4 regions of the Mixta sp. BE291 genome follow, and region 1 is predicted to be linked to each of the others. Evidence: predicted binding sites of a transcription regulator. Region 1 holds the regulator's gene; each other region holds the start of a gene.

Region 1 (7,653 bases):
GTAATCAGCTGCTGGCGCGCCAGCTCGGCGACCAGCTGTTGCAGCAGCTGCGGCAGCTCTTCTTTATCCCAACGCAGGAACAGTTCGCTTTTCAGCAGCGGATAAAGCACCGATACCTGACGCAGCAGCTCGGCGGCGGAGATTTCACGGTGCTGCTGTACGATTGCGGCAATCAGCGACGGCATAACCAGCATGTGATGCACATTATTGCGATAGTAAGTCATCAGCACCGCCTGTTCGCGCGGCAGGATAATGATATCGCCAATAGTGTCTTTTTCCGTCTCGAACTTGTTCATGTTCAGCGCATGTTCCAGCAGCGCTTCCGGCGTCATATTTGGCACGGTCGCATCTGAGGAATAGGGCACGTTACGCAGCAAGTCGAGATAGCACTCCAGCTGCTCAATCAGCTGTTCGCGGGTAAGTGAGCGCTGACGCGAAGCGAGCAATGCGGTAACGCACAGGTTCATAGCGTTGGCGGCACCGGCGTTGTTGATCCGCACCATGATCTGCTGGGCGATATCGTTCACCGCCGGCGTCAGCCACTGCGGACGCTGCGCCACGATCGGATCGATCGAGTCACGCCATTCCGGCACCTGCTTGTTAAGGTAATTTACCAGCGGCAGTGGCTCGCCAAAGTTTACGTAGCCCTGACCCAGATTGCGCAGCTTGCTCAAACCACGCAGCATTTGCAGAAAGCTCTCTTTCTCTTTCGCCGCGCCGCGTAGCTCTTTCGCGTAAGTGCCCACTTCCATGACATGTTCATAGCCGATATAAACCGGCACCACGGTAATAGGACGGTTACCGCCGCGCAGCATCGCCTGAATCGTCATCGACAGCGTACCGGTTTTCGGATCGAGCAGACGACCGGTGCGTGAGCGCCCGCCCTCAACAAAATACTCAACCGAATAACCGCGGCTGAACAGCTCACCCAGATATTCGCGGAATACCGTAGAGTAGAGTTTGTTGCCTTTAAAGGTACGGCGAATAAAGAATGCGCCGAGGCGACGGAAAATCGGCCCGGCCGGCCAGAAGTTAAGGTTGATGCCCGCAGCGATATGCGGCGGCACCAGACCCTGATGATAAAGCACGTAAGAGAGCAGCAGATAATCCATATGGCTGCGGTGGCAGGGCACATAAACCAGCCCGTGACCATCCAGCGCCAGCTGACGAATGCGTTCGCCGCCGCTGACATTAATGCCCTGATAGATTTTGCTCCATGTCCAGCCAATCACGCGGTCGGTCAGGCGGATCATTTCGTAGGAAAAGTCTGCGGCGACCTCTTCCATCAGCTCAATGGCATTCTGCTGCGCTTTTTCCTGCGAGATTTTCTTGCTGCGCGCTTCGTCTTCTACCGCTTTCGCAATGGCTTTCGACTGCAGCAGCTTATTAAACAGATCGTGGCGCACCGGCAAACGCGGACCAACAGCGGCCAGGCGTTGACGGGCGAAGTGAATCCGCGCCACACGCGCCAGTTTCTGCGCAATGGTTTTATCGGTGCCGTGTTCGGTAGCCATACGACGCAGGGAGACCATCGGCGAGAAGCGGACAAAGCTATCGCGACCCAGCCACAGCACGGCAAAAAATTTCTGTATACCGTTCAGCTCACGCAGGTGAGGGGTTTGTTCGCCCTGTACCTCGCGTCCCGGCGCGCGGCCAAACATCACCGAAACCGGCACCATCTGCACATCTAACTCGGGGTTGTTGCGGTGCAAATCGAGGTAATCGTGAAACAGCTTCACCGATTCCTGATTCGGCACAAAATAGGGGAACACGCGCGGACCGTCATGAATAAAGACGTGACGCGGCAGCAGAGCGCCATCTATCTCCAGCGGCTCAAGCGGATCGGGCAGATCGTGCAAGCGACACTGGGTGCGCAGCGCAAGGAGATCGGCCTTTGAATCATAAGGCAATACATACATAATGGGGCGCGACGTATCGAGTCCCAGTTCTGCTACCGGATCGCCCGGAATTGCCTTACTCTTAACCAAAAATGTAAGTGGTAAATTCAGTAACTTATAATAAAGTTTACGCCAACCTGACATAGACAACATGAAGCCTCTTGTTAGCAAAGCGCCGCAAGCATACCAGAAAGCGCATTGAAGATCTGTGGTGTTGCATTTAGTGCTGCACCCTGACATTGACGTTAAACATTGCAAAGGGTTCCCTGAAGATGGCAAATAACGTAACGGGCCTGATCCGCATCATTAAAGCGGCCGGATACTCCTGGAAAGGCCTGCGGGCGGCCTGGCAACATGAAGCGGCGTTTCGCCAGGAAGCGGTTCTGGCGCTGGTGGCGATCGCGATCGCCTGCTGGCTTGATGTCGATGCCATCACGCGTGTGTTACTGATAGGCTCGGTATTTCTCATTATTATTGTCGAGATCCTTAACAGCGCTATCGAAGCGGTGGTTGACCGTATCGGCAGCGAGTTTCATCCGCTGGCGGGACGGGCCAAAGATATGGGATCCGCCGCGGTGTTGCTCAGCATCATACTGGCGCTTTTTGTGTGGGTAACCCTGCTATGGTCATATTTACGATAGCCTTTCCAGAATAGATAAAGAGTTGTTTTTTACACAGCATTTGGTTTCCATTCCACCAATACCTGTATATACTCACAGCGACTGTATAAACAACCAGGGGGCGGGATGAAAACCTTAACGGCTCGGCAGCAGCAGGTTTATGACCTGATTCGCGATCACATTAATCAGACAGGTATGCCGCCAACGCGTGCGGAAATCGCCGCCCAGTTAGGCTTTCGCTCCCCTAACGCCGCAGAGGAACATCTGAAAGCGCTGGCACGTAAAGGCGTGATTGAGATGGTGTCCGGTGCTTCACGCGGGATTCGCCTGATGGCGGAAGAAGAAAACGGCCTGCCGTTGATTGGCCGCGTCGCCGCCGGTGAGCCGCTGCTGGCGCAGGAACATATTGAAAGCCGCTTCCAGGTTGATCCTAATCTGTTCAAGCCTCACGCAGACTTCCTGCTGCGCGTCAGCGGCATGTCGATGAAAGATATCGGTATTGTGGATGGCGACCTGCTGGCGGTGCATAAAACGCAGGATGTGCGTAACGGCCAGGTAGTCGTAGCGCGCATTGATGACGAAGTGACCGTTAAGCGCCTGAAGCGTCAGGGCAATACCGTGCAGCTGCTGCCGGAAAACCATGATTTCCAGCCGATTGTGGTCGATCTGCAACAGCAGACGCTGACAATCGAAGGTCTGGCCGTTGGCGTTATTCGTAACGGCGACTGGCTGTAATGACTTCGTGGCGGCCTGCTGGCCGTCACGTATTTCCCCTGCTATTTTTCTTCCGGCGATAACCGCTGTGGCCTGTCGCCATATTCTTGCTGCGGATTGCCATGCACTTCTTCTCTGCGACTGATAAAAATCTCTGGCGGCTGGCGCTGCCCATGATCCTCTCAAACATTACCGTGCCGCTGCTGGGCCTGGTGGACACTGCCGTTATTGGTCACCTGGACAGCCCCGTCTATCTGGGCGGCGTCGCGGTAGGCGCCACCGCGACCAGCTTTCTGTTTATGCTGCTGCTTTTCCTGCGTATGAGCACTACCGGGCTCACCGCGCAGGCGTTTGGCGCAGGCGATAAGCAGGCGCTGGCGCGCGCGCTGGTACAACCCTTATGCATCGCCCTGGTTGCCGGTATCGCCTTTATCCTGTTGCGTGAGCCGCTTAGCGCTCTGGCCGCGCAGGCGGTGGGCGGCAGCCCGGCAGTGCTGGAACAGGCGCAGCGCTTTATCCACATCCGCTGGCTTAGCGCCCCCGCGACGCTGGCTAATTTGGTGATACTCGGTTGGCTGCTGGGCGTGCAGTATGCGCGTGCTCCGTTCATCTTGTTGATCGTCGGTAATCTGGTCAATATCCTGCTCGACCTGTGGTTTGTTATCGGCCTTGGCTGGGGCGTGGCGGGCGCAGCGGCGGCAACCGCCATTGCTGAAACCGTTTCGCTGCTGGTCGGGCTGGGGCTGGTATGGCATGTGTTACGCCTGCGTCAGATAACCTTTACGCATCTAAAACAGGGTCTGAAGGGCAATATGCGCCGGTTACTGCGCTTGAACCGCGACATTATGCTGCGTTCGCTGCTGCTACAGCTCTGCTTCGCCTCTGTCACGATTTTAGGCGCGCGCATGGGCAGCGAGATCGTAGCGGTAAATGCGGTGCTGCTGATGTTCCTGACTTTTACCGCTTATGCGCTGGATGGCTTTGCCTATGCGGTTGAGGCGGTTTCCGGCGAGGCCTTTGGCGTCGGCGATGAGGCGAAGCTGCGCCGGGTCTGGTTTGCCGCCTGTCGGCAGGCGGGACTGGTCGCGCTGCTGTTCGCCGTAGGCTATGGGCTTTGGGGCAGGGATGTCGTTACGCTGCTGACTTCCTTGCCGCAGCTACAGGCGCTGGCGGATCGCTATCTGCCGTGGCAGATGCTGTTACCTGTGGTCGGCGTCTGGTGCTATTTGCTGGATGGCATGTTTATTGGCGCAACACGCGGCCGTGAAATGCGCAACAGTATGGCGCTGGCGGCGTTGGGGTTTGGCATCACACTATTCACCGTGCCGCAGCTGGGAAATCATGGTTTATGGCTGGCCGTTACCGTTTTCCTGCTGTTGCGCGGGCTGACGCTGGGATGGGTATGGCATCGTTATCAGCAGCGGGGCACCTGGTTTACGCTTTGACACATTTGTTACCGTTACGCTTATTAGCTGAATTGGCTGGGTTTTCAGCATGCTTCAGGGTTATTGAGGCGATTTTTTAGTTCATATTCCTGTGTTTCAGAGCAAATTCGCCCGTTTCTACTATTATTAAAAGTGTCAAACACAGGGAATCAGCGCTTTTTATTGTTGTGAGATCGCGTTGGTAGCCAGAAGCTGTTAACACCCAAGGTAGAGGACAAAATTATGAACAGAGACGAAGCCGGCGGTAACTGGAAACAGTTTAAAGGTAAAATGAAGGAAAAATGGGGCAAGCTGACCGATGATGACATGACTGTTATCGAAGGTAAACGCGATCAGCTGGTCGGTAAAATTCAGGAACGCTACGGCTATGCAAAAGACGAAGCGGAAAAAGAAGTGAGCGATTGGGAAACCAACAACCGCGATTATCGCTGGTAAGTTCGCTTTTCAGGATTATGCTCCTACCCTGGCACAAGGAATGTGCCATTTACTCTCTGTATGACCCGTTGCACCTTCACGACTTACCACAGCTATCATGCTGCGCTGCATGAGGCTCTCGCTCGTTGCTGCGGCCACCTCATCGCTTCACCCACTGCTCTGCGCTTTGATAGCGTAGCCTTCGCCTCATGAAAACCGCACGACGCAAAGGCCTTGCTGGCTACCGCCCGCGTTTTTTCTCCACGATGCTGTGATCGTGCGTGCAGCTTTCCGGCTGCTGGCAGCTTTCTACATCTTTACAGAGTGCGCACAGGCCATGCGCTTCAATCACGCTATTACGCAGCGAAAAGCCGCTCTGCTGAGACAGCAGCTGAAGGACCGTTTCCACGCCCTGCGCATGCTGCTCACTGACGGTGCCGCAACGATCGCAAATCAACATCGCGGAAGTATGCTGTGGTTCTTCGAAGTGATGGCAGACCACGTAGCTGTTGTTCGATTCAACGCGATGAATAAAGCCCTGCTCCAGCAAAAAGTCGAGCGCGCGATAAATGGTGGGCGGTTTGGCCTGCGGTTCAGAGGCGCGTAGCAGATCGAGCAGGTCATAGGCGCTGATAGCGGTATTCTTTTCCACCATCAGACGCAGCACCTCCAGACGCTGTGGTGTCAGGCGCACGTTGCGTTGCAGACAAATTTTTTCAGCCTGCGACAGAATCTGTTGTGAAGGTGATACGCTCATAATCTTTCTCCGGGCGATTGAGATGTTATTTTATCACACGCCCTTTACCAGGCAAAATGATTGCCAAAACGCCCGTTGCCGACCTGCCTGAAACAACCGCTCGCCAAAAATTTCGCCTAAAAATCGCGTCATTCTGTGGTTTAAGATTGGCCGTAAAACAGCGCTCTCTTGCCAAATCTCTTCTAAAAAAGCATAAAAAATCGTCCTGCGTTTCTGACAATTGCCAATGAGCGAGCCTGTCGCTGCCTGACCGCAGCGTCATACCACTGATCGTGTTAACCATTTTATTTAGATCCACTAATAAGCACGCTTCCTGTTTGCAGGAGAAAAAAGATCCAGCTAATGTTCAATCAGGCTTAATAACGGCAGAAAAGTTAAATTGCCGGAAAATCTAAAAGAAAGGTTAAGCTAACGGTTGCGCATAAAAGCAGCAATCCTCTGATAAGCCGGGGAAAATGGCCTGAGTTCAGGTTAATAAAACAGGCAATTACTGGTCATCATTCACCCAGTGATTTCCTTCTTACTTTCAGCTTATTTTGGGTGGCGTCTGATAATGGCAAAGAAAAACATTCATGTTTTGAAGCTTTCTCCTGCGGCGGTATTAATGCCGTTAATATTTACCTCGTTTTCTTCCCTGGCGGCCGGCAGCTACTTTGATGCACGTAATGATGCGATGGGCGGGACGGGCGTGGCTTCATCTAACTATACCACCGCGCCATTATCTAACCCGGCGCTGCTGACCAAAGGTCGTGCGGAAGATCGGGTGAGTGTGATTCTGCCTTCCGTCGGTGTGCAGCTCAGCGATAAAGATAATATGATCGATAAGATCGATGATGTTACCGATACCGTTGATCGCTATCAGGATGTATTCCGGAACTTTGACGTTAACGATTTACTGACTAACCCTGCAGGCGCGCTTGACCTGATTAGCAACGTGCGCTCCGCCTCTGGTGATTTGGCTAACCAGCTGCGCGATCTGCGCGGCAATAAGGCGAACGGCTCTGCCGGTGCCGCTATTGTGGTGGCGGTGCCGAATGAAACGCTGCCGTTTGCGTTTGTGGCCAAAGCTTATGGTACGGCGCATCTGCAAACTGACGTGGCGCAAAGCGATATCGACTATCTTGATGCGGTGGCCGACGGTTCACTTTTTCCCGCACCGGGCGATCAGTATTTGCTGCGCTCCAGCGCCACCGGCGTGGCGGCCATCGTAGCGGATTACGGCATTGCGGTTGCGCATGAGTTTAACATTGGCGGACAGGCGGTCTCGGTCGGCGTTACGCCCAAGCTACAGCAGACTCGCCTGTATAACTATCGCGCCTCGGTTTATAACTTCGATAAAGATAAGGTTACCGACAGCCAGTATCGCAAAAACGATAGCGGCTTTAACCTCGATGCCGGCCTCTCTACCGATGTGGGCGAGAACTGGACATTTGGCCTGAGCGCGCAAAACCTGATCTCACGCGATATTGAGACCAAAGAGGTGAATGGCTATCAGGACACTTACCAGATCCGTCCGCTGGTTACCGCCGGTGCGGCCTGGCATACCGAAAAGCTGACTGCCAGCCTGGATGTGGATGCCACTCGCACCAAACGTTTCAAATCGCAGGATGACAGCCAGTACGCAGGCGTCGGCGTGGAATATCGTGCGCTGGACTGGTTACAGCTACGCGGCGGCTATCATGCTGATATGAAATCCAATGATGCCAATGTGGTAAGCGCCGGTTTCGGCATTTCACCATTTAATAACCGCATTCATCTCGATCTGGCCGGTTCCGTTGGCGACGACGATACCTGGGGCGCGATGG
Region 2 (7,653 bases), on a different contig from region 1:
GCTTTAAAGCGGGCGGCAAAGTGCTTTCCTGCGGCAACGGCGGCTCGCATTGTGATGCGATGCATTTTGCGGAAGAGCTGACCGGTCGCTATCGTGAAAACCGCCCAGGCTATCCTGCCATCGCTATCTCTGATGTCAGCCATCTCTCCTGCGTCAGTAATGATTTTGGCTACGATTATGTTTTTTCACGCTACGTTGAGGCGGTAGGCCGGGCGGGTGACGTGCTGCTGGGCATCTCTACCTCAGGTAATTCCGCTAATATCATCAAAGCGATTGAGGCAGCACGTGCGCAGGGCATGAAGGTGATTACCCTGACCGGTAAAGACGGCGGCAAAATGGCGGGCAGCGCAGATATCGAAATTCGTGTGCCGCACTTCGGTTATGCCGACCGCATTCAGGAAATTCATATCAAAGTAATTCATATCCTGATGCTGCTAATCGAAAAAGAGATGGAGAAAAAGTAACGGCTTTAGCGCTGTTACCTGGCCGCGTCAACCCTGGCGCGGCTATCTCTGTTAAGCCGCATGCTTTAGTCACGTGTTAACAAATGCGCGCTCCCGCTGCTTGTCTCCGCCTGATTCGTTATAATCGTCACAAAACCTGCGCCGGAGGCCCGTCTATGTGTGAACTGCTCGGTATGAGCGCTAATGTCCCAACTGATATTTGCTTTAGCTTTACCGGACTGGTGCAGCGCGGCGGCGGCACCGGGCCACATAAAGATGGCTGGGGCATTACTTTTTATGAAAATAAAGGCTGCCGTACCTTTAAAGATCCGCAGCCCAGCTATAACTCGCCGATAGCGCGCCTGGTTCAGGAGTATCCGATTAAGTCCTGTTCAGTGGTGGCGCATATTCGTCAGGCGAATCGGGGGCAGGTATCGCTGGAAAATACCCATCCGTTTACCCGCGAGCTGTGGGGCCGCAACTGGACCTATGCGCATAATGGGCAGCTAAGCGGCTATCGTCAGCTGGAAACCGGAAATTTTCGTCCGGTCGGCGAGACAGACAGTGAAAAGGCGTTCTGCTGGCTGCTGCATAAGCTGGCAACGCGCTATCCGCGCACACCGGGAAACTGGCCGGCGGTGTTTCGCTATATTGGCGAGCTGGCGGCGGAGCTGCGGCAGAAGGGGGTGTTTAATATGCTGCTGTCGGACGGACGCTATTTAATGGCCTACTGCTCAACCAATTTGTTCTGGATTACGCGTCGTGCGCCGTTTGGCAAGGCGAAGCTGCTGGATCAGGATGTCGAAATCGACTTTCAAAAGCAGACCACGCCAAACGACGTGGTCACGGTTATTGCCACTCAGCCGTTAACCGGCAATGAAACCTGGCATCGGATTCTGCCAGGCGAATGGCAACTATTCTGCCTTGGAGAGCGCCAGGAATGACTGCGAGGCGGCGGGGGTGCCGCTAACCGGCGCGCCGTTCAGCACATATCTGCCGTTGTTCACCATCACCGTCGGCGGCTGACGATGCTCAACAAACCAGGCATAGCCCGGCTGTAACTCTTTCCAGAAGCTGGCGTAATAAGAGTTACGGTGGCGCTGCATATTGCTTTCGGTCATGCGGAACGGATAAATGCTGACTTCCACTTCCGGCTGGCCGTTACGCAATGCGGCATTCACATAGGTAAAAATCTCATCCATATAGGCGTTGGTCATGGCGTAACAGCCAACAGAGACGCAGGCACCATGGATCATCAGGTATTTTCCGTCATAGCCCTGCTGGCGATCGTACTGGTTAGGAAAACCAATATTGATGGCGCGATAAAAACGGCTATCCGGCTTAAGCTGACTCGGTTTTACGCTGTAAAAACCTTCCGGGCTTTTAAAATCGCCCTGACGGCGTTTTGGCCCAAGGCCGCCGGAAAAATTACAGATGCGATAGCTGTCGAGCAGCCGATATTCATTGCCAATTTTGCCGTACAGTTCCAGCGTGCGCTCTTCTTTAAAGATCTGGATGTAAACCGGCGTACCTAATAACTGCTTCTTTAACTCTTTGCTGACCGGTGCCAGTGGCTGAACTGGCTCCGTCACGCTTGCCATGCTGAGGGCTGGCAGAAGAATCATCGCAAACAAAAGTGCGATTTTGCCCATTCTTTTTCCCTTGGTGATGAGGGGATAAACTGCAACGCCCTGCGGCGTCTGTGACGTGTATAATCGGATAATTCCGCTATTGCTGCGCAACATTATCACTGTCTGTTTTTTTATCAAGATGCCAGCTAAGAAATAGCTGTGATTCCAGAGACGGCCCGCAATTTCAGTTGCGCCGTTACAGGATATTCATTGCGCTACGCCATTGAATCCGCACAGGTTGGCTGTATACTTATCCAGTGCTGACGGAGGGGGTTATGCGCAAAATCATTCATGTCGATATGGACTGCTTTTACGCGGCGGTGGAAATGCGTGATAACCCCAGCCTGCGTGATATCCCGTTGGCTATTGGCGGCAATCGTATGCAGCGCGGCGTGATCAGCACCGCGAACTATCCGGCGCGCAAATATGGCGTACGCAGCGCGATGTCCACCGCAATGGCCTTGAAACTCTGTCCGCACTTAACGCTGCTGCCGGGTCGCTTTGATGCTTATAAAGAGGCCTCCGCGCATATTCGCGAAATCTTTTCACGCTATACCGCGCGTATTGAGCCGCTGTCGCTGGATGAAGCCTATCTGGATGTCAGCGATAGCCCGCATTGTCACGGCTCAGCAACGCTGATGGCGCGTGACATTCGCCAGACCATCGCTCGTGAACTGGACCTTACTGCATCGGCGGGCATCGCGCCCATTAAGTTCCTTGCCAAAATTGCCTCTGATTTAAATAAGCCGAACGGCCAGTATGTGATCACCCCGGAAGAGGTGCCGCAGTTTTTGCTGTCGCTGCCGCTGGCGAAAATTCCGGGCGTAGGCAAGGTGACGGCAAAGAAGCTGGAAGATTTAGGGCTGCGCAGCTGCGCCGATGTGCAGAACAGCGATCTGGCGATGCTGCTGAAGCGCTTTGGCAAATTTGGCCGGGTAATTTGGGAGCGTAGCCACGGTATTGATGAGCGGGAAGTGATTACCGATCGTGAGCGTAAGTCGCTCGGCGTGGAGCGTACACTGTCGGAAGATATACATCACTGGGAGCAGTGTCTGGAGATTATTGATTTTCTCTATGAGGAGCTGGAGCGGCGGTTAACGAAAATCAAGCCGGATCGCCATATTGCGCGCCAGGGCGTTAAGCTGAAGTTCAGTGATTTTCAGCAGACCACGCAAGAGCATGTCTGGCCGGTGTTGAATAAAGAGGATTTAATCGCGGTTGCGAAAGAGGCCTGGCAAGAGCGCCGCGCCGGTCGTGGCGTCCGGCTGGTGGGGCTGCATGTGACGCTGCTTAATCCGCAGCTGGAACGGCAACTGCTGTTGGGGCTGTAGGCCATTTAAGCCTTCTCACGCCAGAACTGATTTCTTAATGCAGAATGTATCGATGAATAAACATAACATGTGCTGCATGTAAAAGTAGCTGCTGTTATGTTCCTGCTGCTAACAGCCCCTGATTACTTTATCACGCATTTAGAAAAGTAAATTTGGTTAGCAGGTGTACCTTCTTACTTTGAATTTAACGCTCAACGTAATATTTAATAGGTTAGCCTATGTTCTGTGGCTTATTTTTATGGTTTATTATTGCTTTAGGATAATTTATCATTCATTTGCCGCTAATCAATATTTTCATGGAATGAAAGAGGATAATAATGAGTTTCACTGGCTACTCATCCGAAAAAAACATGCTAAGTTATGATTTTGGCCGTTGGACTGGCCAAGTCTCAGGCGGGCAGTTTATTGATTTTAAAGGATTAACCAAAAATCTGGATTGTAATCGAGATTTGTTTCAAGTCGGTATTATTTACGATGATGGCAATAAATGTTGGTTAGTTCGTCCTTCACGCCGTATTGCAACAAGTACGCAAAGTTCTGTCAGTCATATAGTCATAACTAAGATAGATCAGACAACACATTTGCATAATACAGGGCGAGCTGTAGTTAAATCCGTTTCATCCCCCTCTCTGATTACAGAAATTACCTCTACAGCTTTTGCTTGTGGCGGTTTTATAGTGACTCTATTTTTGTCAGCTACTGCAACAGCCGCAATACCCTTCACTGCAGGGGGAGCAGGCATCATTGCAGCAGTTGGTGTAGCGGGTAGTGCTGCAACTGCTGCGCAATGTTTTATTGGTAGTGGTCGTTTAATCGCTATGACCAATGGTTATGATCAGCAATTAGCATGGCTGGATAGCAAGGATTGGTACGTTGCTACTTCTACTGCGCTGGATCTTCTCTCCTTAGCAGGCGCTGGGGCAGGCCTGAAGGGCACTATTGATTCCTATAAAGCAATGAAAGCCGTGTCATCGAGTAATGTCTTAGAATGGTTTCAAACGCTAAGTCGTGCTGAACGTAAGCGTATCACTGAAAACATTATTCGTGCACAAAATCCGGGCATTTCTAACGCCGGAGTGAAAGCAGCAATGGAGGCGGGGCGTTACCCTAAGCGTTTCCCCACAGAAGCTATTCAACACCAACTACAAAGAGAATTATTAATTGCAGTAAATAACACAGTAACTTTTGCTGGCAGTGGGGCCACAGGGACAATACGAAATCCGCAAAACATGGGGGTTAGCGCTAAATATGTCATATCTTCTCTCCAGTCTTTTTCTGATTTTTAAGGGATAGTATGTTATTAAAAATATTCCTGACGCGCGTTCAACACTGTCGGGCACTGGAGCTGGAGATTAAAAAAACGCCGATTGATAAGTTGCCAGCTTTGCAGGAAAAAATTAACGCCGAGATAAAAAATTCTGTCGGGATGTTTAATTTTGCGTTTCCGCTGGTGTTTAGCGCTTTTTTTATGATTATGAGCTTTGCAATGGTGCAATTTTCACTATGGCAGGCTGTAACGCAGTGGCTGGCATTGCCCTCGACGATGACTATGGCGTTTCTGGTTATTAGTTCATTGGTTTGCAGCGTAATTTACATCATGCCGATATTTATCATGTCGAAAGGATTTATAGCCGGTGTAAAACTCCATCTGATATTGGCATATGCAACGCTGTTTAGCGCCGTTATATACTTCCTGAGCATGGCTATAAGGTGGATAGCCAGTGCGTTCACGGCATGGGGTGGAATTATTAGCGCTTTATTAGCGTTAATCTTTATTGGTCTCAGCCTGTTTATCATACGCACCGAGCGCTTTTACTCATCCCTGTTATTTGCGCTCTATTGCCGAACGCTCAGAAAATTATATGGCAGCGGCGTTAAACAACGCGCTATAAAGTAAACCGCGAAAAAAAAGGCCAGGAACGCTCTGGCCTTTATTTTTTACGGATGGCAACGCGTTACAGGCGAAATTACTTCGCCGGAATCACCTTCAGCAGCTCGGTCAACAGCTGCCAGTAAAGCGCGACGCTGCCGATATGTACCTGCTCATCTGGCGAGTGCGGGCCGGTAATGGTTGGGCCGATGGAAACCATATCCATATCCGGGTAAGGCTTCTTAAACAGGCCGCACTCCAGACCGGCGTGGATGATCTGAATATTTGGCGTCTTGTTAAACAGGCGCTGATAGGTTTCGCGCACCAGCGCCATCACCGGCGAACTGGCGTCCGGCTGCCAGCCTGGGTAGCTGCCTTTCGCTGCGCCTTGCGCACCGGCCAGCTCACACAGCGAGCTCAGCATCGTTACCACGTAATCTTTGCCGCTGTCGATCAGCGAGCGAATCAGGCTGTTGATTTTCGCTTCGTGTTCGCTCATCGATACCACACCCACGTTCAGCGAGGTTTCTACCACGCCTTTCGCCACGTCTGAGTTACGGATTACCCCGTTCGGCGTGATGTTCAGCAGCGCAATAAACCGATCGCGGCTGTCAGCCGTTAGCGCCGCGCCGCTAGCTACCGGCTCGGTTTGCAGCGTGATGTTTTTCTCAATCAGGCCCAGCTCGTTCTGTAAGGTCGCCAGATACCCCATCGCCGCAGACTTCAGCGCATCGATTTTTGCCGCAGGCAGGGCGAAAGTGGCGTAGGCTTCACGCGGGATCGCGTTGCGCAGCGTACCGCCGGTAAAATCGATCAGACGCAGATCGTATTCGCGTGCGTGCAGCGCCAGGAAACGTACCAGCAGCTTGTTGGCGTTGCCCAAACCCAGATGAATCTCTGCGCCGGAGTGACCGCCTTTCAACCCTTTCAGCGTCAGGCGCAGCGTCTCATAGTCGGCCGGAACCGCTTCACGTTGCAGCGGCAGCGTAGCGGTAAAATCGATACCGCCAGCGCAACCCATATAGATTTCGCCTTCCTCTTCGGAATCGGTATTAATCAGAATCTCAGCCTGTAGCCAGTTCGGCTGTAAGCCAAACGCGCCATCCATGCCGGTCTCTTCCGTCATGGTCAGCAGCACTTCCAGCGGGCCGTGCTGCACGCTTTCGTCAGCCAGCACCGCCAGCGCCGACGCCATACCGATGCCGTTATCCGCGCCCAGCGTGGTGCCGCGCGCTTTTACCCATTCGCCATCAACCCACGGCTGGATCGGATCTTTAGTAAAATCGTGCGCCGTATCGTTATTCTTCTGCGGCACCATATCCAGGTGCGCCTGCAGCGCCACCGGCTTACGGTTTTCCATGCCCGGCGTGGCGGGCTTACGGATCAAAATATTGCCGACCTGATCACGTTCGCACCAGAAGCCTTTTTCCTTTGCCCAGGAGAGAATGTGCTGCGCCAGCGCTTCTTCATGGAAAGAAGGATGCGGAATGGAGCAGATTTTGGCGAAGATATCCCACAGCGGCTGTGGAGAGAGTTGAGACAATTCAGACACGACAGGTCTCCTGTGTCATCGGTGCGCGGCTGCGCATCGTTGCGAAATTTTTAGTATGCGATCGCCGTCAGCGAATCTGACGTGATGGGTTGAGAATACCATTCTTTGTTGCCCGCTGCGCAGTCAGGCGCGTTAAAATGCGGCAACCGCGCAATCCGATGCTGGTTTTTAACGCGTCAGATCCTTATAATGCCGCGCAACCTTTTCCCATTGCATATTTTTTAGGCCAACTCAATTGGTCGGGATTCCTTTTATGAGCGAAAAATACGTCGTCACCTGGGACATGTTGCAGATTCATGCCCGTAAACTGGCTCAGCGCCTGCTTCCTGTTGAACAGTGGAAAGGCATTATTGCGGTAAGCCGCGGTGGCCTGGTTCCGGCTGCGCTGCTGGCGCGCGAACTCTCTATCCGCTATGTCGATACCGTTTGTATCTCCAGCTATGACCACGACCACCAGCGCGAAATGAACGTGCTGAAGCGTGCGGAAGGCGATGGCGAAGGCTTTATCGTGATTGATGACCTGGTGGATACCGGCGGCACCGCTCAGGCAATCCGTGAAATGTATCCGAAAGCGCGTTTTGTCACCATCTTCGCTAAACCAGCCGGCGCGCCGCTGGTGGACGATTATGTGGTTGATATCGCACAGAATACCTGGATTGAGCAGCCGTGGGATATGGGCGTCGCCTTTGTTCCGCCTATCGTTAATCGCTGATTGACCTGCATCAAAACAACGCCCGGTTCGTCCGGGCGTTGTTGTTTCTGCTGGTCGCGCCTCTGTAACGGGTGAAGTACACTGTAGTCTCGTCATTGCGCGACGGCAGGAGAG
Region 3 (7,653 bases), on a different contig from region 1:
ATCCCGCAGGTGAAGTGGATCTTCCTGGAAGATTTGAAAGATACCCTGACCGGCAACGATAAATTGTGGATCCTGGCGCATCTGCTGGTGCCCCGGCGCGCCATGCTGCCGCAGCGCGCAGAAGACGCAGCGATGGTGCTGTTTACCTCCGGCTCGGAAGGCAATCCGAAAGGGGTGGTGCATTCGCACAAAAGCCTGCTGGCGAACGTCGAGCAGATTCGTACCGTCGCCGATTTCACCCCGCGCGATCGCTTTATGGCCTCGCTGCCGCTGTTCCATGCCTTTGGCCTGACGGTTGGCCTGTTTACGCCGCTCTTTACCGGCGCGCAGGTCTTTTTATATCCCAGCCCGCTGCACTATCGCATCGTGCCGGAGCTGGTCTACGACCGTAACTGCACCGTGCTGTTTGGCACCTCCACCTTCCTCGGCAACTATGCTCGCTTCGCGAACCCTTACGATTTTGCGCGTCTGCGCTATGTGGTCGCCGGTGCGGAGAAACTGCAGGAAGGCGTGCGCCAGCTTTATCAGGATCGTTTCGGCATTCGTATTCTTGAAGGCTATGGCGTGACCGAATGCGCGCCGGTGGTGGCGATTAACGTACCGATGGCGGCAAAACCGCATACCGTTGGCCGTCTGCTGCCGGGTATGGATTCCCGCCTGATGTCGGTGCCGGGCATTGAGCAGGGCGGAAGGCTACAGCTGCGCGGGCCCAATATCATGAATGGCTACCTGCGCGTGGAACGGCCAGGCGAGCTGGAGCCGCCGATGGCTGACAACGGCGAAGGCGTGATGGAGCCAGGCTGGTACGACACCGGCGATATCGTCAGCTTTGATGAAGGCGGCTTCTGTGAGATTCAGGGCAGGGCGAAGCGCTTTGCCAAAATTGCCGGTGAAATGGTCTCTCTGGAGGTGGTCGAGCAGATCGCCCTGAAAGCCTCGCCGGAGAAACAGCACGCCGCCACCATTAAGCCGGACGGCAATCGCGGCGAAGCGCTGGTGCTGTTCACCACCGACCGCGAATTGCAACGCGATGCGCTCCAGCAGGCGGCGCGCGAACTGGGCGCGGCAGAACTGGCGATACCGCGCGATATCCGTTTCCTGCAACAGCTGCCGTTGCTGGGCAGCGGCAAGCCCGACTTTGTTACACTGAAGAAAATGGTGGAAGAATGAAACTCCCGCTTCAAAGCTCCTCATTAATGTCGCGCGGCATGCTGGCGGTGATCGGCGCGCAGTTTTTCTCCGCTTTTGGCGATAATGCGCTGCTGTTCGCCACGCTGGCGGTGCTGAAAAATCAGCGCTATCCCGACTGGAGCCAGCCGGTGCTGCAAATGGTGTTTGTCGCCACCTATATTCTGCTGGCCCCGTTTGTCGGTCAGCTGGCGGATAGCTTTGCCAAAGGGCGCGTGATGATGCTGGCAAACGGTCTGAAGCTGTTGGGCGCGCTGGTGATCTGCTTTGGGCTTAATCCTTTTCTGGGTTACGCGCTGGTGGGGATCGGCGCGGCGGCTTACTCACCGGCCAAATACGGTATCCTGGGCGAAATCACCGACGGCGATCGGCTGGTTAAAGCTAACGGCCTGATGGAAGCCTCGACGATTGCGGCGATCCTGTTGGGATCGGTGGCGGGCGGCGTGCTGGCGGACTGGAACCTGCTGGCGGCGCTGATCGCCTGTGTGGTGACCTATGGGCTGGCGGTGGCTGCGAACCTGCTGATTCCACAGCTGCAGGCGGCGCGTCCTGGTCAGAGCTGGCATCCGGGAGCGATGGCGCGCGCTTTTTTCCAGGCGGCGCAACTGCTGTGGCGCAACGGCGAAACGCGTTTCTCGCTGGTGGGCACCAGCCTGTTTTGGGGCGCTGGCGTCACGCTGCGCTTTTTGCTGGTGCTGTGGGTGCCGGTGGCGCTGGGCATCACCGATAACAAAACGCCTACGCTGCTCAATGCCATGGTGGCGATTGGGATTGTGTTTGGCGCGGCGGCGGCGGCAAAGCTGGTGACGCTGAAAACCGTTGGGCGCTGTATGCCCGCCGGCGTGCTGATTGGCGTGGCGGTGGTGTTTTTTGCCCTACAGCATACGCAGATCAACGCCTACGCCTTGCTGATTGTCATTGGCGTGCTGGGCGGTTTCTTTGTGGTGCCGCTTAATGCGCTGCTGCAGGAGCGCGGAAAACAAACGGTCGGCGCGGGTAACGCCATTGCGGTGCAGAACCTGGGCGAGAACAGCGCGATGCTGCTGATGCTGGGCCTCTACTCGCTGGCGATTAGTCTGGGCGCGCCGCCGGTTGCCACCGGAGTGGGCTTTGGCGCGCTGTTTACGCTTGCCATCGCGCTGCTTTGGGGCTGGCAGCTGGCGCAAAAGCGTCGCGTGTTATAGCAGATAACGGCGGACAACCCGCCGTCTGTAACCTTGTGCGCCGCCCTCTTTTGACGGCGGCGCTGTTTTTTACGGCGCGGGGTAAGTATAGCGACGGTGAATCGCTTCCAGCTGCTCTATCAGCTCGCTGCTGAGCGTGAGCTGATAACTATCGATATTGCTCTGCAGCTGCGCCAGCGTGGTCGCGCCCAGCAGCGTGCTGGCGACAAAAGGCTGTTGGCGCACAAAGGCCAGCGCCATCTGCGCCGGATCGAGCGCGTGGCTGCGTGCCAGCTCGACATATTCCGCGATCGCCTGCTGCGACTGTTCACTGCTGTAACGCGTAAAGCGGCTGAACAGCGTGTTGCGTGCGCCAGCCGGACGCGCGCCGTTGAGATATTTACCGCTAAGCGTACCGAAAGCGAGACAGGAATAGGCCAGCAGCTCCACGCCTTCATGCTGGCTAATTTCCGCCAGGCCCACCTCAAAGCTACGGTTAAGCAGGCTATAGGGATTCTGGATCGAGACAATACGCGGCAGCTCATGCTTTTCCGCCAGCTGCAGATAACGCATCACGCCCCACGGCGTTTCATTCGAGACGCCAATATAGCGAATCTTACCGGCGCGCACCTGCTCGGCCAGCGCCTCCAGCGTCTCCAGCAACGTCACCGGCACGCTGCTATCGGTATACTGATAGCCCAGCTTGCCGAAACAGTTGGTCTGACGCTGTGGCCAGTGAACCTGATAGAGATCGATATAGTCGGTGTTCAAACGCTTCAGGCTCGCATCCAGCGCCACACGAATATTTTTGCGATCCAGCACCTGAGCCGGGCGAATACCGGCGTCACTGCCGCGCGATGGCCCGGCGACTTTGGTGGCCAGCACGATTTTGTCACGGTTGCCGCGCGCTTTTAGCCAATTGCCGATATAGCTTTCGGTGCGTCCCTGGGTTTCCGGGCGCGGCGGCACGGGATACATCTCCGCGGTGTCGATGAAGTTAATGCCGCAATTAACGGCTAAATCCAACTGGGCATGGGCATCGGCTTCGCTATTTTGCTCACCAAACGTCATGGTTCCTAATCCCAGCTGGCTGACTTCCAGCGTACTATGGGGGATACGGTGATAGTGCATTTGCCGGCTTCCTTTTGTCATTATGGGGAGAGTGCAGGCGCTGCCATTTCTAAAGCGCCATTTCGACTATAGCGGGCGCTGAGGAGAGGGGGAAGAGGAGAGTTGCGGTTCAATTTAACGATAAGCGCCGAGGGATGCTGCACGGTCGGCGCTCATATCGGATTAGCGCTCAATGATGGAAGATATCTCATCACCGTTGATCTGCATTTCATTACCGGCCTGATCGGTATATTTAACCAGCCCCGTTTCCTTATCAATTTCCGGCTTGCCGTCGGTCATAATCATGTGACCATTTTTCGTCGACATCACGTAATTGCTGCTGCAGCCGCTTAACAACATCACGATAGTCAGGGCAGCCACGCTGGTTATCCGCTTCATTTACTCTGTTCTCCTGGGTGGTGATTACAACTAAACAGTGTAGTAATAAAATATTTGCTGCCCAGGATTAATCGCAGGAATCTGAAAAAAGCGCCAGCAGGAAAAGATTACAGCAAAAAATGACGCGCCAGCAGCGGGGCGGTAAAGCTCTTCTTCAGGTAAAAACCGCGTGGCAACGTCATAATCGGCTGCCCATGCTCGCCGATGCCTTCGGTTAAGGCTTTACTGTTGGCCGCTTTCGGACGGATCTGCAACACCTCGCCGTGGCGGGCGGTGATACGCTCTACCTGGCCCAGAACGATCATATCCATAAGCTCTTCCCAGTCGCGTTGCAACAGCGACTCCTCCTGCGGCGTCGGGCTCCAGAGTAGCGGCGCGCCAACGCGGCGCGTTGCCAAAGGAATCGCCCGATCGCCTTCCACCGGGATCCACAACACCCGCGCCAGCTTATGGCGTACGTGGCTGCTCTCCCAGGTTACGCCGCTATTGCCGGTCAGCGGCGCCACGCAAACAAAGGTGGTTTCCAGCGGGCGGCCCTGGGCATCAACCGGGATGGTTTTCAGCTCCACGCCAAGATGGGCGAAATCACGTTCGGGCTTGCTGCCCGCGCTGGCCCCAAGATGCATCTCCAGCAGCATGCCAACCCAGCCTTTATCACGACGTAAATCCGCTGGCGTGGCGATGCCCGCCAGCTGCGCCAGTTCATCCAGCGTATAGCCAGCCAGCGTCTGCGCGCGAGCCAGTAACGTCGCCTCATCGGGCGGGGGCGTGGTGAGAAAACAGGGATCCATAATACTCTCAATAACTGTTCAAAAAATAGCCACCCAGCACAGGTGGGTTATCTGCACGTGGGCGTGCAGAATAGTCGGGGAATAATAGCATGATAAATCTTAAGAATTTATTTGGCCGCGCCTGGACAGGATCGAATTACGCGAGCGTTTTACCCACATTGTCACCGGCAATGAACAGGATCTTACACCCAGTTATCCACAGAAACATGGGATAACTTCGCTTTTTTCCCCGTACTGGTTCCATTTACAGCCTTGACGCAGGCCATTTTTACTGGGCGCAGCCGTTTTGTGCATAACTTTATCGCATATTCTGTGGATAAAATCAGCGGTGGGCGATCTTTCACCAGTAGCGGATCCTTGCGGGTATAAACAGTGCGATTGACTGCGCAAATGCGGCTAATAATGCGCTTAATCTATTTAAAATAAACAGGTTAGCTATTTATAACGGACAAATGAAATCCGCTGCTTTTGCTGCTTTTCCCACGCGGCTACCATGTTCTGCACAAAGCTATCCACAGAAAAAGTGAATAAAATTGCCCTTTTCTGCCGTTAGCTGTTTATAACTATGATGAAAACTGTGAGTTATCCCCCTGTTATGCGTTATTCACAGCCGCAAGCAGTGGTTTACCGCCTGTAAGGAGTATGAAACAATCAGACCATCTGAATTTCAGTTTGAGGTAGTCCCGTGATCGACGATGATGGCTACCGCCCAAATGTTGGTATTGTAATCTGTAACAGACAGGGACAGGTATTGTGGGCCCGGCGTTTCGGACAGCACTCCTGGCAGTTTCCTCAGGGTGGCATTAATCCTGGAGAAACCGCCGAACAGGCCATGTACCGCGAACTCTTTGAAGAAGTCGGCTTGCACCGTAAAGATGTGCGCCTGCTCGCCTCTACCCGAAACTGGTTACGTTATAAGTTGCCAAAACGTTTGGTGCGTTGGGACACAAAGCCGGTATGTATCGGCCAGAAACAGAAGTGGTTTCTTCTGCAGTTGATGAGCAATGAAGCCGATATCAACATGCAAACCAGTAGCACGCCGGAATTTGACGGCTGGCGCTGGGTCAGCTTTTGGTATCCGGTTCGTCAGGTCGTCTCTTTTAAACGCGACGTCTATCGCCGCGTGATGAAAGAGTTTGCCGCTGTGGTCATGCCATTGCAGGAGAGTGCAACGCAGCGCAATACGCCTGCTTATCGACGGAAAAGAGGTTAAGCCACGCTGATGATGCTGACTCAGTTGCGTGAGATTGTAGAGAAAGTGGCGGGCGCACCGCGCCTCGAAGAAGCGCTTGAGATCCTGGTGAACGAAATCTGTTTTGCCATGGAAACTGAAGTCTGCTCCATTTATCTCGCCGATCACGATCGTCGTTGCTATTACCTGATGGCGACGCGCGGACTGAAAAAGCCGCGCGGCAAGATCGTCACGCTGGCCTTTGATCAAGGCATCGTTGGGTTGGTTGGACGGCTGGCGGAGCCGATCAACCTGGCCGATGCGCAGAGTCACCCCAGCTTCAAATATATTCCGTCGGTTAAAGAAGAGCGTTTCCGCTCGTTCCTCGGCGTGCCGATCATCACCCGACGCCAGCTGCTTGGCGTGCTGGTGGTGCAACAGCGCGAACATCGCCAGTTCGATGAAAGCGAAGAATCCTTCCTGGTGACGCTCGCCACCCAGCTGGCCACGCTGATTACCCAATCTCAGGTTAGCCAGCTGTTTGGCCATTTCCGGCAAAAACGCGTACGCGCGCTGGCGGCAGCGCCCGGCGTGGCGGTCGCGCCCGGCTGGGTGGATACCACGCAGCCCTCGCTGGAGCATGTTTCCGCCGCCTCGACGCTGGACGTTGGGCGCGAGCGCGAGCGACTGGCGCAGGCAATGAGCGAGGCCAGCAACGAATTCCGTCGCTACAGCAAACGCTTCAGCGCCAGCGTGCAAAAAGAGAGCGCGGCGATTTTCGATCTCTACTCCCACCTGTTAACCGACGCGCGGCTGAAACAGGATCTGTTTGCCGAGATCGACAGCGGATCGGTGGCGGAGTGGGCGGTGAAAAAGGTGATCGAGAAATTCGCCGCCCAGTTCGCCAGTTTGCAGGATAACTACCTGCGTGAACGCGCGGGCGATCTGCGCGTGCTGGGCCAGCGCCTGCTGTTTCACCTTGATGATACGCTGCAAGGCACTAACGCCTGGCCGGAGCGCTTTGTGCTGGTGGCGGATGAGCTAACGGCGACCACGCTGGCGGAGCTGCCGCAGGAGCGGCTGGCGGGCGTGGTGGTGCGTGACGGCGCGGCCAACTCCCATGCGGCGATCCTGGTGCGGGCGATGGGCATTCCCACGGTGATGGGCGCGGACATCCTGCCGGAGCTGTTAAATAAGCGCTTACTGATCGTTGATGGCTATCGCGGCGAACTGCTGATCGATCCTGAGCCAGTGCTGGTGCAGGAATATCAGCAGCTGGTCAGCGAAGAAAACGAGCTAAGTCGGCTGGCGGAAGATGACGTTGAGCAGCTCGCCAGGCTGAAAAGCGGCGAGCGCATTCAGGTGATGCTGAACGCGGGCCTGAGCGCAGAGCATGAACAGGCGATGGATAACTGGGTGGATGGCATCGGCCTCTACCGTACTGAAATCCCGTTTATGCTGCAAAACGGCTTCCCCTCGGAAGAGGAGCAGGTCGCGCAGTATCAGGGCATGCTACAGCTGTTTCTGCATAAGTCGGTCACGCTGCGTACGCTGGATATCGGCGCGGACAAGCAGCTGCCCTATATGCCGATCAGCGAAGAGAACCCTTGTCTGGGCTGGCGCGGCATCCGCCTGACGCTTGATCAGCCGGAGATTTTCCTGGTGCAGGTGCGGGCGATGCTGCGCGCCAACGCCGCCAGCGGCAATCTCAGCATTTTGTTGCCCATGATCACCGGCATCGAAGAAATTGACGAGGCGCGCCGCCTGATTGAGCGCGCCGGGAAAGAAGTGGAAGAGATGCTCGGCTACGCGATCCCGCAACCGCGCATCG
Region 4 (7,653 bases), on a different contig from region 1:
CCCACCAGCACGCTCGCTTCGCCCTGTTCGACCCGCTTGCGATGCAGCTCCACCAGCCGGTAACGCGGCTGATCGCCCTGCACCAGCAGCATCAGCCGCAGATCGGTCAGATGGGTGAGAAACTGCTGCATGGCGCGATTGCTGGCGAACAGCACCAGCATCCCTTTATGTTGCCCCGCTTTCACCTGCTGACGGAAGAAATGCGCCATCTCCGCGATATGCTGCGCTTCATTGGCCATCAGCGGCTCATAGCGCATCTGCGGAATGATCAGCTTGCCCTGCTCCACATGATTAAACGGCGAGCCGAGCGCCACAAAGCGATCGCCTACGTTTTCGCGCAGCCCGGAAAGCTCCTGCAAACGGTTAAAACTGTTCAACGATTGCAGCGTCGCCGACGTCAGCACCACGTGCGGCACTTTCCGCCACAGCAATTTTTCCAGCTGTTCGCTTACGCGGATACCGGCGCAGTGGAAAAAGAGGTGCGGCTGGCCCTCCCGCAGTTCACGGCTGACCCATTTCGACACCGGCGCGCCGGAAGCCTGCTCCATCGCCGCCAGCCGCCACAGCTTGCTGATGCCTTCAAACCAGCCAAACGCACGATTCATCTGCAACATGGTACGGTGCAGGCGCACCACATCATACTGCCCGCTTTTTTCACTGAGATCGTTTAACAGCCCTTCCGCCAGCCCGCGCAGCCCGTCGCTCAGCTTAAACAAGCGGGCGCACAGCGTTTGCATCTCTTCCGGCAGCTGCCCCATCTCGAAACGGTATTCGCCTTCCTGCGGCTCCGGCGGCAGCCAGAGCGCCAGGATACGCGTCAGGCTGGCAAGATGCTCGCGCCATTCGTCGCAATGCGCTTTCAGCCGTTCGGGATTCGCCAGCGGCGGCGGCGATTTCGGCCGGAACTGCGCCATACAGGTTTCCACCAGGCGCACAAACAGATCGAGCTGCAGGCTGGTCCAGGCAACGGTGATCTCGCCGCTGGTTTCCAGCGCGTCGCGCGCGACCTCCGGCAGATGATGGCCCTCATCCAGCACCAGCAATAGCTGCTTCGCGGGCGGCAACACCGATTCGCTCTCCAGCGCCGCCATGACCAGCGCATGGTTAGCGACCACTACATCCGCCTGCTCGATCTCGCGCCGGGCGACAAAAAAGGGACATTCACGATACCAGTGGCAGTTACGCGCCAGGCAGTTGGCCTTATCGGTGCTTAAGCGCTGCCATAGCGTATCGTCGATCGCCTCTTCGCAGTGATCGCGCAGGCCGTCCCACTGATGCCGATCCAGCGATTTCTCCAGCTTCGTACAGAGTTTGCGCTCATCTTTATTCGCCACCAGGTTGTCATCTAGGAACAGCAGCAGATCGCCCTGCTTTTCGCTGTCGGTCGCCAGCGCATTCAGGTTACGCGGGCAGACATAACGCCCACGGCCAAAGGCGGCGGTAAATTTCAGTTCGGGAATAATTTTCTGTAGCAGCGGCAGATCTTTACTAAATATCTGGTCCTGCAGCGCCACGTTCGCGGTGCTGATCACCAGCGGTTTTTCTTCGGCACGACCAACGGCAATGCCGGGAATCAGATAGGAAAGGGTTTTGCCCACGCCGGTCGGCGCTTCAATCGCCAGGTGCCGCCCCTCATCACCGGCCAGGGTTTTCGCCACTTCGGCAATCATCTGCCGCTGCGGCGCGCGGGGAATAAAATCGGGAACCTGCTGTTGCAGCGCTTTATACCATGCGCCGATTTGCGCTTTTAACGCTGCGGTTAATGCCATCTTGCTCTCTTCCTGCGTTGATAACCTGTATTTTTACACAGTATGAGGCTGACGTCAGCCGCTTATCGGCGAATTTGGAAACAGGCTTCCGCTATTGCCATATCCGTAGCAAGCGGTGGCCTGCCGCCGCATCAGGCCAGCCGTTTATACATCACGGTAGTGGCATCCAGCGCGCCCTCGGTTGACTGCGCATAATAAGGAATGGCTCCGGCGATTTCCCAACCCAGCGACAGATAAAGCAGGCTGGCGATATCGCCGCTGCGGGTATCCAGCACCATCAGGCTGCGCCCTGCCTGTTTAACCTGCTGTTCCGCCAGCGCCATCAGCTGCCGGGCAATGCCCTGCCGCCGCGCCGCGGGATGCACCAGCAGCTTGCTGATTTCAGCGCGATGGCGTCCATTGGGCATCATGTTCCACAGCACCATCACCGTGGCGACGATACGCTGCTCCTGACGCGCCACCAGCAACAGCCGATCGCCCTGATCGAGCCCCGCCAGCGTATCCTGCCAGAAATTTCTCATCACTGGCCGGTCAGCAGGATCGATAAATCCTACGCTGGCACCCGCACTGACGCACCCCTGTAACACATCGGTTAATGCGTCCAGCTCGCTTAGCGCCTGTTGCCGGTTAAGAACCTGATATTCAATCATTGTTGCTCCCTTAGTCAGCGATATGCGCCTTGCGCGCAGCCCATGCAGAAACCAAAAACCGACCCCTGAGAGTTACCGGCTTTGCGGTCTGGATCAAGTTGTACAACTAAAAAAAGCATGTACAAGTTAATCCGGCTCCGCTAAGGTTAATGCAGATAATGTATCTACCAGGTAAGTTGAGGCAGCAAATGGCCCTGTACAGCATCGGCGACGTCGCCGAACGCTGTGGTATTAACCCTGTAACGTTACGCGCATGGCAGCGTCGCTATGGGCTACTTAAGCCGCAGCGCACCGAAGGCGGGCACCGACAGTTTGATGATGAAGATGTGCAGCGTATTGAAGAGATCAAGCGCTGGATAGAAAGCGGCGTGCCGGTCGGCAAAGTAAAAGCGTTGCTGGAAGGCGAGAATATTGACAGCCATGACGGCTGGGTCGCGTTGCAGGAAGAGGTAATGGGCGTGCTGCGTCACGTTCGGCCCGCAAAGCTGCGGGTTAAAATCGCCAATATCGGCCGTGAATATCCGGTGGATGCTCTGATCGATCATGTGTTTGTGCCGGTACGTCAACGGCTGGGGCTGGATCAAAACACCGCGAAAGCGATGTGCAGCCTGCTGGATGGCGCGCTGATCGATTACGTCGCCTTTTGTCTGACCGGCGCACGTAAAAAGGCAGGCAAAGATGCGCTGCTGATTGGCTGGGGCGTAGAAGATCGTACCCGTATCTGGCTGGAGGCCTGGCGGCTGTGTCAGCAGGGCTGGCGCATCGATGTGCTGGCGGAACCGCTGGATCACCCGCGACCGGAGCTTTTCCCCGGTCAGCAAATCTTTATCTGGACGGGTAAAAAACTGACCCGCCGTCAAATGGAGCAGTTTGCTCACTGGCATGAGCAGGGCTTCTCAATTAGCCTGCACGGGCCGAACTAAAAATGGCGCAAATTGTTTGGTCGCCAGAGAGGGATCGGGGTATGATCCGCTCTCTTGTTATCGTTACAGGCAGTATTATGAACTGGCAAAAACTTCTGTTTGGTACCCTCTTTTTCATCATGGCGGTCGGCGGCACCGGCGGTCTGATGTTGGTGGGTTACACCATTATTTTACACTCCCGCTAATTGCGCGCTGCAGGCGCTCAAACAGCCGGTCCACCACCAGCGCAAGTAGCGCCGTCAGCACGGCTCCCTGAATCACATACGCCGTATTAAACCCGCTCAGGCCGATAATAATCGGCGACCCAAGGCTTTTCGCGCCAACCGTTGAGGCGATGGCGGCGGTGCCGATATTGATAATCACCGAGGTACGCACACCGGCGATAATCACCGCTGCCGCCAGCGGCAGCTCAACGCGTATTAAACTCTGCCAGCGACTCATCCCCACGCCCTGCGCCACTTCTTTGACGCTGGCGGGCACCGATTCGATTCCAGCCAGCGTGCCCTGTAATACCGGCAAAATGCCATAGAGCAGCAGCGCAATAACCGCGGGCTGTTCGCCAAAGCCGATCACCGGCACCGCGACCGCCAGCACCGCCACCGGCGGAAAAGTTTGCCCGGCGGCGGCCAGCGTTTCCACCAGCGGACGAAACTCCTGTCCGGCGCGGCGCGTTACCGCGATACCCGCGCCAAGGCCGATCAGCGTAGCGCCCAGGCTGGAGATGGCCACCAGACGCAGATGCGCCAGCGCCAGCTGCAAAAAGCTCTCTTGCTGATAGACCGGGCGATCCAGCTGCGGGAACCAGTGAGCGAACAGCGGGCCGCTCCACGGCGTCAACAACAGCAGCGCGATAAACAGCGCAATCAGCCACAGCAGCGGATCGCGCGCCAGCTGTTTCATGCGCCCTCCCGCTGACGCAGCAGATCGCTGAAGTGCAGCACGCCCAGCGGCTCGCCCTGCGCATCGGTGACCGGCAGCTTATCGGTTTGCCGCGCGATAAACAGCGACAGCGCCTCACGTAGCGACATCTCGGCCGCGATCGGCGTTTCCTCCAGCCATTCGCCGCGCCGCGCCGCGCTGCCCGCGTTGCCCAGCGCCAGCAGACGTACGCCCAGCTCGCTGCGGCCAAAAAAGTCACGCACAAAATCATTGGCGGGACGGGTGAGCAGCTCCACCGGTTTCCCCTGCTGCACAATGCGCCCGTTATCCATCAGCACAATGTTATCCGCCAGCGCCAGCGCCTCATCAATATCATGGGTCACCAGCACAATGGTTCGTCCGGAAAGGCGATGAATGCGCAGCATCTCCTGCTGTAACGCGCCGCGGGTAACCGGATCGAGCGCGCCGAACGGCTCATCCATTAGCAGCACTTCGGGATCGGCCGCCAGCGCCCGCGCCACGCCGACCCGCTGCTGCTGCCCGCCGGAAAGCTGATGCGGATAGCGCTGTCGCAAGGTTTCATCCAGATTCAGCAGCGTTAACAGCTCGCTGATGCGCGCCTGTTTTTTCGCCTGCGGCCATTTCAGCAGCCCCGGCACGGTGGCGATGTTTTTTTCCACTGTCCAGTGCGGAAACAGCCCGATCGACTGAATGGCGTAGCCCATCCGCCGCCGCAGCGCCTGCGGATTAAAGCTGCGAATCTCCTCACCGGCAAACTGAATGGTGCCTTCATCGTGCTCAATCAGCCGGTTGATCATTTTCAACGTGGTTGATTTACCCGAGCCGGAGGTGCCAATCAGCACGGTAAATTCACCGGCGGCGATATGCAGATCGATGCTGTCCACCGCCGCCTTACCGGCAAAATATTTACTCACCTGGTTAAACTGAATCATAAGGCGTTCCTTTGCAGCAGGGAGATAGCGATTTTAAACAGGGCATCCACCAGCACCGCCAGCGCGATAACCGGAATAACCCCCAACAGCACCAGCTCCAGCGCGCTGCTGAGCAGTCCCTGAAAGATAATGGCGCCGAAGCCGCCCGCGCCGATCAGCGCCGCAATCACCGCCATGCCCACCGTCTGGATGGTTACCACGCGCAAACCGCTGAGCAGCACCGGCAGCGCCAGCGGGATTTCCACCTGCCAGAAAATTTGCCCGCGCGACATGCCCATGCCACAGGCGCTCTCGCGTACGCCGTCCGGCACCTGTTGCAGACCCGCCACCACGCTGCGCACCAGCGGCAGCAGCGCATAGAGCACCAGCGCAATCAGCGCCGGGGCCAGACCAATGCCGCTGATGCCAAGCCGTCCCAGCCAGGGAAACTGCGCGGCCAGCCCGGCCAGCGGCGCGATCAACAGGCCAAACAGCGCCACGGAAGGCACGGTTTGAATAATATTCAGCACGGAAAAAACCAGGCTTTGCCAGCGCGCGCGGCGATAACAGAGCAGACCCAACGGTACGCCCAGCAGCAGCGCGGGTAACAGCGTCGCCAACAGCAGCAGCAGATGACGCGACAGCGCCTGGTCAAACACCTCCTGACGGGTAGCGTATTCTTTCAGCAGGGAGAGCTGATCGAGCTGGCCGCCGAGCAGCAGCGCCAGCAGCGGCAGCCAGACCTGCGCATTCAGCAGCAACCGCAACGGCGCGCTGCGCGTCAGACGCATCACGCTGTCAGCGGCGATCAGCAGGCAAAGTGCGCCAGCCGCCCAGAGCCCGCTGCCAAAGCCGGTACGCGCCAGCGCGCTGCCCTGCCCGGCCAGCGTTTGCGCCGCATGACCGCCCAACGCCACCAGCAGGGCGAGCAGAATTTCGCTCAGCAAAAGGGTCAGGATTAGCGTGGGACGATGCAGCGGCTGCCAGGCCAGCAGCAACAAGAGCGGAAGAATAAGCAGAATCAGCCAGCCTGCGCCCTGTAGCAGCTCAGACAGCATAACCGGCTGACCAGATACCAGGCGGTTAGGCGCATAGCTAATAAAGGGCAAGGCGAACAGCGCCGCTAGCAGCAGCGCCGTCAGCAACAGCAGCACGCGATTGCGTGGAAACAGGCGCGGCACGGTTTTACTGCTGCGGATCACAACAGTTTTTGCTGTTGCAGCCATTCAGCGGCCACCTTTTTCGCATCCTGACCTTCCACCGCAATTTTGGCGTTTAGCGACTGCAGGGTTTTCTCATCCAGCGCGCTAAACACCGGCTTCAGCCAGGCGGCGATTTCCGGATACTGTTTCAGGGCTGCCGCGCGGATCACCGGCGCAGGCGCGTAAATCGGCTGTACGCCTTCCGGATCGCTGAGCGTTTGCAGCCCCAGTGCCGCAACCGGCCCGTCGGTGCCGTAGGCCATCGCCGCGTTCACGCCGGAGGTTTGCTGCGCCGCCGCCTTGATGGTAACGGCAGTATCGCCGCCCGCCAGCGACAGCAGCTGATCCTGCTCCAGCTTAAAGCCATAGGCTTTTTCAAAAGCGGGCAGCGCGTCGGCGCGTTCAATAAATTCGGCGGAGGCGGCCAGCTTAAAGGTACCGCCCTGCTGCAAATAACGGCTCAGATCCGCCAGTGAAGCAAGCTGGTTTTTCTGCGCCAGATCGCCGCGTACCGCGATAGTCCAGGTATTATTCGCCGGTGCCGGTGTCAGCCAGACCAGCTGGTTTTTCTGTGCGTCCAGCGTTTTCACCTTTTCATAGCCCGCCTGCGCGTTTTTCCATGCCGCATCGCCTGCCAGGTTAAAGAAGAATGCGCCGTTGCCGGTGTATTCGGGATAGATATCCAGTTCGTCTGCGGTAATCGCGCCGCGCACCACCTGGGTATTGCCCAACTGGATTTTGTTAACCGTCGGCACGCCATGCTGATTTAACACCTGCAAAATAATGTTGCCCAGCAGCGAACCTTCCGTATCGATTTTTGACCCCACGCGCAGCGCATCGGCGGCCTGCGCGGTGCCAGCCAGCGTCATCATTGCGGCAGCGACCAACAAAGCGCGACGCGCAGTAGCAAAAGCCATGGCAATTTTCCTTTTAAGCAAAGTTATTCTGTCAAAGCGTAGCGCAAATCCCTGCGCGCGCTGCACAAATAGCACATTTCTGCGAGACGCGACGCAAGCTTAAGGCAGATGGAAAGAATGGCGGGCGGCACTCGGGCGCAGAGCGGCGCACGGGCTACCGCCGTAAGCCTGGGCACGGCGGCAGAAGGCTAGGCTTTTAGCGCATCGGCCTGCTGAAGAAAACGCATAAGCTGCGCGCGAATGCGCGGGAAGGTGTGCAAAAACCAGGGGGTAAAGCGCGTCGGGTCGAGAGTTATCTCTTGCTGAATCCTCTCCAGCGAGAGCCAGCGGCACGCATCCGCCTCATCAGGATTCAGCTGCGGCGAGGCGTCGCTAACCGCG

The links. Region 1 encodes LexA, which represses DNA repair genes until DNA is damaged. Its sites were predicted from a motif close to TNCTGTATGTACATACAGNA; they were not measured.
Region 2: a site for LexA is predicted at 2,315-2,334, ahead of dinB (DNA polymerase IV). Genes of this name have one in related genera too.
Region 3: a site for LexA is predicted at 4,884-4,903, ahead of mutH (DNA mismatch repair endonuclease MutH). Genes of this name have one in related genera too.
Region 4: a site for LexA is predicted at 1,793-1,812, ahead of dinG (ATP-dependent DNA helicase DinG). Genes of this name have one in related genera too.

The regions. Positions count from the first base shown of each region.
Region 1 is NZ_JAVDXN010000008.1:115,474-123,126, reverse strand. It holds gene plsB (glycerol-3-phosphate 1-O-acyltransferase PlsB) at 1-2,042, opposite strand, end outside; gene J2X14_RS17500 (diacylglycerol kinase) at 2,171-2,539, shown strand; gene lexA (transcriptional repressor LexA) at 2,645-3,253, shown strand; gene dinF (MATE family efflux transporter DinF) at 3,355-4,677, shown strand; gene J2X14_RS17485 (CsbD family protein) at 4,900-5,112, shown strand; gene zur (zinc uptake transcriptional repressor Zur) at 5,333-5,848, opposite strand; gene J2X14_RS17475 (conjugal transfer protein TraF) at 6,402-7,653, shown strand, end outside.
Region 2 is NZ_JAVDXN010000005.1:19,479-27,131, forward strand. It holds gene lpcA (D-sedoheptulose 7-phosphate isomerase) at 1-464, shown strand, start outside; gene J2X14_RS12735 (class II glutamine amidotransferase) at 620-1,387, shown strand; gene dpaA (peptidoglycan meso-diaminopimelic acid protein amidase) at 1,358-2,095, opposite strand; gene dinB (DNA polymerase IV) at 2,350-3,405, shown strand; gene ssp4 (Ssp4 family T6SS effector) at 3,723-4,691, shown strand; gene J2X14_RS12755 (hypothetical protein) at 4,700-5,302, shown strand; gene pepD (beta-Ala-His dipeptidase) at 5,373-6,827, opposite strand; gene gpt (xanthine phosphoribosyltransferase) at 7,081-7,539, shown strand.
Region 3 is NZ_JAVDXN010000006.1:115,978-123,630, reverse strand. It holds gene aas (bifunctional acyl-ACP--phospholipid O-acyltransferase/long-chain-fatty-acid--ACP ligase) at 1-1,170, shown strand, start outside; gene lplT (lysophospholipid transporter LplT) at 1,167-2,372, shown strand; gene J2X14_RS15070 (NADP(H)-dependent aldo-keto reductase) at 2,442-3,482, opposite strand; gene J2X14_RS15065 (YgdI/YgdR family lipoprotein) at 3,645-3,860, opposite strand; gene mutH (DNA mismatch repair endonuclease MutH) at 3,968-4,651, opposite strand; gene rppH (RNA pyrophosphohydrolase) at 5,337-5,864, shown strand; gene ptsP (phosphoenolpyruvate--protein phosphotransferase) at 5,877-7,653, shown strand, end outside.
Region 4 is NZ_JAVDXN010000001.1:119,269-126,921, reverse strand. It holds gene dinG (ATP-dependent DNA helicase DinG) at 1-1,769, opposite strand, end outside; gene J2X14_RS00545 (GNAT family N-acetyltransferase) at 1,901-2,419, opposite strand; gene J2X14_RS00540 (MerR family transcriptional regulator) at 2,608-3,342, shown strand; gene J2X14_RS00535 (YohO family small membrane protein) at 3,384-3,527, shown strand; gene J2X14_RS00530 (ABC transporter permease) at 3,508-4,242, opposite strand; gene J2X14_RS00525 (ABC transporter ATP-binding protein) at 4,239-5,174, opposite strand; gene J2X14_RS00520 (ABC transporter permease) at 5,171-6,379, opposite strand; gene osmF (glycine betaine ABC transporter substrate-binding protein OsmF) at 6,352-7,227, opposite strand; gene idi (isopentenyl-diphosphate Delta-isomerase) at 7,461-7,653, opposite strand, start outside.